DNA from 2 places in the Ralstonia insidiosa genome. Region 2 is predicted to be linked to the other one. Evidence: predicted binding sites of a transcription regulator. Region 2 holds the regulator's gene; the other holds the start of a gene.
What was found. The regulator FNR, encoded in region 2, switches genes on or off when oxygen is low (the NO sensors DNR and NnrR bind a similar motif). The targets are predictions, from matches to a motif close to TTGATNNNNATCAA.

Region 1 (3,076 bases), 1.0 Mb from region 2:
CCTGCGCCTGTCACGCGCCCGCATATCGCCGAGCGCCAGGAGGCGCGCCGCCGGCAGATTCTCGACACTGCCGCCCAGCTCTTCTTCACCAAGGGCTATGCCGGCATGACGATGAGTGACCTGTGCTCCGCATTGGGTGTGACCAAGCCTGCGGTGTACTACTACTTCACCGACAAGTACGAGATCTTCGACATCCTCTGCCGCGAGGCCGCGCAGATCTGCCTGTCGGCCATCCGCGAGACGGCCGACCCGGCGCTGCCGGTGCGGGAGCGCCTGCAAGCCTGCTTGCTTGAGATGGCGCGCCGCTGCATCGACTGCCACTACGCTGCCGCACTCACGTACCGCGACCGCCAATATCTGCGCCCCGAAACCGTGGAGTGGCTGCACGGCATGTCGCGTGGCTACTACCGCGATCTGTATGCGCTGCTGGATGAAGGCAAGCGTGCCGGCGTGTTCGACTTTGGCGATGCGCGCGTCGCGGCGCACTCGATGGGCGGCGTGATGGGTTTCATGTACACATGGCACGACCCATCGCGTATCGACGCCCATGTGCTGGCGCACGAGCTGTCGAGCGCCATGATGAAGATCATCCTGCCGGCTGCCCCCAGCCCGGCAACTACGCCCGCGTCTTGAGCGTTGCGCCCGCCGGTGTTTTCGGCATGGCGGGCAGGCGGAAGATCTCTGGCGTCATCAGGTCGATGCCGCAATCGAGCGTTTCCACCCAATCGATGAATCGGTTGACCATGGCCTTCCCGCGGAAGGCTTGACCGTGCTGCGGCACGATCCATTCGATGTCCAGCCCGCGCACCATCTGCGCCCACAGCCGGCAGACTCGGTTGCCGCTCATGTAGCGGCGGTGGAAGGGCGCCATCAGTGGCAGGTGCGCGTCAAAGTCCTCCACCGGCTTGGCCGCCACGTTGGCGTGCACCATCGATGCGCCCAGGTCGCCCGAAAAGAGAATCCGCGATTCCGGATCGTAGAACTGGAAGTTGCCCTCCGAGTGCAGGAAATGCGCCGGCACTGCCAGCAGATGCGATTGCCCCAGCGGAATCGCCATGCCCGTGTCCGGAATCGGCACGATGCGGCCTTCGGTCTTGCCTACGTTGCAGAAGTGCGGCAGAAAGCGCTCCCACACGCGCGAGATCAAGATGTCGCAACTGGAGCTCGTGAGCCAGCGTCCGGCGGAGGCGACGATATCCGGGTCTGCGTGCGAAGCGAGCACGTAATCGAGCTGCTTGGGCGGAAAGTAGCTGTTCATCGCCAGATAGAGCGCGTTGTACGTCATCTGGCCACCCGGGTCGATCAGTGCGCCGTGGCCGTGATCGACGATGAGGAACTGGTTGGTCTGCACTGGCAGGTCATCGTGATCATCCACCAGGTCGGAAAACATCAGGCAGACATGCCCGGGCGTTTCATAAAGCGTGGTCACCATGGAGGGAGAGGGGCGCAGGTTGGGATGCCCGATGGTCGCGCAGCGTAGGCCTGGGCCTATTGATCCGTGTCAAGGCAGATGTGGTGCCCGCGCGGGCGCCGGCATGCTGTTCATCCGGCCTGTGCCGACCCTCACGTGATAAACTTTTGATTTTTAACGCTTTGCGCGAGCCGCTTGCGGGTTTTCCGCTTGGGTCTGTCGCGCCTGCCATGCCCCTCGGCATGCCGCATCTCCCCTATGAATACTGCAACGATGTCTGAAGCGTCTGAAGCACCGGCCACCGAATCGGTGACATTCGACAGCTTCGGCCTGCATCCGGACGTCCTCCGCGCGCTGACCGAAAGCGGCTACACCAAGCCCACTCCCATCCAGGCCGCCGCCATTCCGGTGGTCACTGCCGGCCGCGACGTCATGGGCGCCGCGCAAACGGGCACCGGCAAGACCGCCGGCTTCTCGCTGCCGATCATCCACAACCTGTTGCCCGACGCCAATACGAGTGCGTCGCCGGCACGTCACCCTGTGCGGGCACTGATTCTCACGCCCACGCGCGAGCTGGCTGACCAGGTGTACGACAACGTCGCCAAGTACGCGAAGTACACGGCGCTGCGTAGCGCAGTCGTGTTCGGTGGTGTCGACATGAACCCGCAGACCGAGCAACTGCGCCGCGGCGTGGAAATTCTTGTCGCCACGCCGGGCCGCCTGCTCGACCACGTGCAGCAGCGCAGCGTGAACCTGTCGCAGGTGCGCATGCTGGTGCTGGACGAAGCGGACCGCATGCTCGACATGGGCTTCCTGCCCGACCTGCAGCGCATCATCAACCTGCTGCCGGCGCATCGCCAGACGCTGCTGTTCTCGGCCACGTTCTCGCCCGAGATCAAGAAGCTGGCTGCCAGCTACCTGCGCCATCCGCAAACCATTGAAGTGGCACGCAGCAACGCCACGGCCGAGAACGTCCGCCAGGTCATCTACACCGTACCGGACAACCACAAGCAGGCCGCGCTCGTGCACCTGTTGAAGCAGCGTGCGGAGCAGGGCCTGCCGCGCCAGTGCATCGTGTTCTCCAATAGCAAGATCGGTTGCTCGCGTCTGGCGCGCGCGCTGGAGCGCGAAGGCATCAACGCCAACGCCATCCATGGCGACAAGACGCAGACCGAGCGGATGCAGACGCTCGAAGCCTTCAAGCAGGGCACCGTTGACGTGCTGGTCGCGACCGACGTGGCCGCGCGCGGGCTCGACATCTCGCAGATGCCATGCGTGATCAACTTTGATCTGCCGTTCAACGCAGAAGACTACGTGCACCGCATCGGCCGTACGGGCCGCGCTGGTGCCTCGGGCGATGCGCTGTCGCTGTTCGCGCCGGGCGACGAGCGTTTCCTGGCCGACATCGAAAAGCTGATCAAGCGCAACCTGCCGCGCGAGCAACTGACTGACTTCGACCCGACCGGCGAACAGGCCCGTGACCGCGAACGCCGCGAGCGCGATGAAAAGCGTGCCCGTGGTGAAGTCCGCCGTGCCCGCGAGCGCGAAGAGCGCAATGGCGCCCGTGTGCTGGATCACACCATCGTGCGTCCGGCGTTCCGCCCGTCGGACGATCCGTTTTTCAATCGTCCGTACGAATCGGCGGTGCCTGCTGAATCGGCAGAC
Region 2 (3,076 bases):
ATCCGTGAGCTCGGCATGGAGACGTGGACGCTGTCGCTCGGCCCGTGGCAAACCTTCTGGATGCTGTTCTACGCATTCGCCACCTGGGGCAATGCGGGCTTCCTGCGCGAGCAGGTGTGCCTCTACATGTGCCCGTACGCTCGCTTCCAGAGCGTGATGGTCGACCCAGACACCTACGTCGTGACCTACGACACGCAACGCGGTGAGCCGCGCGGCAGCCGTTCGCGCAGTGCAGACTTCGCGGCGCAGGGGCTCGGTTCGTGCGTGGACTGCAGCATCTGCGTGCAGGTGTGCCCGACCGGCATCGACATCCGCCAGGGCTTGCAGTACGAGTGCATCGGCTGTGGAGCCTGCATTGATGCCTGCGATCAGGTGATGGACAAGATGCGCTACTCGCGCGGCCTGATCCGCTACACGTCCGAGCGTGCGATGCACGACCGGCTCACCCCGAAAGAGGCGCGGCGCCATCTGCTGCGTCCGCGCGTGCTGATCTATGCCAGCATCATGCTGGTGCTCATCACGGGTTTCATCGTTGCGCTGACGATGCGCCAGCCGCTCAAGGTGGATGTGATTCGCGATCGCGGTGCACTGGCGCGCGAGGTGGACGGCGGCAAGATCGAGAACGTCTATCGCCTGCAACTGATGAATGCTTCCGAGCAACCCATGCGCGTGACCATCACGGCGGAAGGACTGCCGCAACTGGACGTGCAGGGTGGTCGCGGTGAATCGACCACGCTTGAACTGGCACCCGCAGCCAACCGATTGTTGCCGATCCGCGTGCGTCGTCCGGCAGACGACGTGGGAGCCGGCTCGCACAAGATCCGCTTCGTGATCCAGGCAGACAGCGGTAGCGACAGCCTTGTGCTGCGCGAGCCATCGAGTTTCATCGTGCCGCGCTGATGCGGTTTTTAGAACAGGAGACACAGATGCAGGCAATGCAATCTTCCGCTCCGGCCAGGCCATGGTGGCGCGAGCCCTGGCCGTGGCTGCTGATGGCCGGCCCCTTCGTCGCCATGATCGGGTGCGGCGTCACCATCTGGTTGGCCGTGTCGCATCCGGATCCCGTCATTCATGACAACGTCGTGCGGCGCGGCCTGGTCGTCGAGAAGCCCGTCTCCGTGCCGGCCCATGCCGCCCACGGGGAGGTCCAATGAAACGCCGCCTGCTGATGTGGATTCTCTGGCCCGCGTTTCTATGCGCGGCGCTGGCCGAGCTGGTCGTGTTTGCGGTGGTGGACCCGGCGGATCTGCGCTTCTTCGGCGAGCAGATTGCCGTGTCGGCCGAGGCGGTCTACACGGTGTCGTTCTTCGTGTTCTGGTTGCTGTGCGGATTGTCGAGCGCGCTCACGCTGTATGTGTCGCCGGGCATCGGTAAGCTGGAGGCGCATGAGCATCCGCTCGTGTGAGCGGATGTCTTGGAGGGTGAGCGGTTTAGTTGGCTTGGCCGCTCATCACCTGGCGCAGGCCTGCCATGTCGATCAGCTTGACGTGGCGCTGGCGGATCTGGATCAGGCCGGCCTCAGCAAAACGAGAGAACAGGCGGCTCACGGTTTCGAGCTTCAGGCCCAGATAGCTGCCCAGTTCTTCGCGGCTCATGCGCAGCACGAACTCGGTCGACGAATACCCACGCTGGGCTGAGCGCTTGGACAGGTTGAGCAGGAAAGCAGCAAGGCGTTCTTCTGCGCGCATCGAGCCGAGCGTCAGCAGCATCTGGTGATCCTGCGAGATCTCCTTGCTCATGATGCGCAAGAACTGGTGCTGCAGAGAGGGCAGCCGGCGCGAGAGCTGTTGCAGTTGGTCGTAACGCACCACGCAGACTTCGGTATCTTCCAGCGCGGTGGCATCCGACACGTGGCACATGTCGCCAATGCCATCGAGCCCGACGATCTCGCCGGGCAAGTGAAACCCAGTGATCTGGTGGCGGCCGTCTTCCAGCGTCAGGTGCGTCTTGAGCGTGCCGAAGCGGATGCCGTACACGGCTTCGAGCGGTTCACCGAGGGCGTAGAGCGTCTGGCCTTTCTTGATGCGGATGCGCTCGGCAACCAACTCATCCATCTTGCGCACGTCTTCCGAATTCATGCCTACCGGCAGACAGATCTGGCCGAGTACGCAGGTGGAGCAACGGGAGGCTTGGTCGGTGAGTGCGATTCGTGTGAGCACAGGGGGCGAGTGAATTTCGAGTAAGTGAAATGAGAAATTCTTGTGATGCAACCGCGGCCTATTATAGCGGCGGCCATACTGATATCGGATTGTTCCGATAACGTGAATTGCGCGAAATGCACGGAATTCCCGTCAGCAAAACACTAACTTTGGCCCATATCAAAAGAGCGTCAAAAAGATGAATGTTGCTGCGCTCGTGAGCGTTTTTCTGATCGCATTGCTCGGTGGTGTGCATTGCCTGGCAATGTGCAGCGGCATCGCGTTGGCCGCTGAACGCGGGCAGGTGCCGGTGCGCATCGTTTCGCGTCGCAGGCTGGCGTTCGAGCAAACGGTCATGCATGCCGGGCGCATCAGCATGTACGCGGTGTTGGGGGCCATCATGGGTGCGCTCGGTGCCACGGTTTGGCGCCAGCAGTGGCTGCCAATTCAACGCGGATTGTTTGCATTTGCCAGTGCGTTGCTGCTGGCTTACGGTTTGTTGCTGATCGTGCGAACTACGGGCGATACATGGCGCAGTCCTTGGCTGGAACGCGTGCTTGGTTATTTTGCCGGCGCCCTGTCGAAAATGGGGGCGCGGTTGGGTGGAAACCTGCATCGCAGCCCACCATTGGTGCGGCGCTATGTCACGGGCTTGGCATGGGGGCTTGTGCCGTGCGGAATGGTTTATGGGGCATTGGCTGTTGCGTTGTTGGCGGGCAACGCATCGTCGGGGGCGGTTGTGATGCTGGCGTTTGGCGCGGGCACGCTGCCGAATCTGCTGATGATGTCTGGTCTGGCCGGCTGGTTGCGAGGGTTGTCTCGCCGGAAATGGGCGCGCGGCGCGGCGGGCGCTGCTATCACTGGCTTTGGCGTTTGGGGGCTGGTGTGCGCCGCGTGGCTGCCGGAGATGCTCAATGCACATGGCTTCTGCCTGGTGC

Region 1: F7R11_RS07200 (oxygen-binding di-iron domain-containing protein) is a predicted target of FNR. The motif match lies at 1,492-1,505, and genes of this name have one in related genera.

Annotation. Positions count from the first base shown of each region.
Region 1 is NZ_VZPV01000001.1:1,501,991-1,505,066, forward strand. Features, by position in the region: gene F7R11_RS07195 (TetR/AcrR family transcriptional regulator) at 1-633, shown strand, start outside; gene F7R11_RS07200 (oxygen-binding di-iron domain-containing protein) at 617-1,432, opposite strand; gene F7R11_RS07205 (DEAD/DEAH box helicase) at 1,685-3,076, shown strand, end outside.
Region 2 is NZ_VZPV01000001.1:2,508,332-2,511,407, reverse strand. Features, by position in the region: gene ccoG (cytochrome c oxidase accessory protein CcoG) at 1-900, shown strand, start outside; gene F7R11_RS11930 (FixH family protein) at 927-1,154, shown strand; gene F7R11_RS11925 (hypothetical protein) at 1,151-1,405, shown strand; gene fnr (fumarate/nitrate reduction transcriptional regulator Fnr) at 1,431-2,159, opposite strand; gene F7R11_RS11915 (sulfite exporter TauE/SafE family protein) at 2,338-3,076, shown strand, end outside.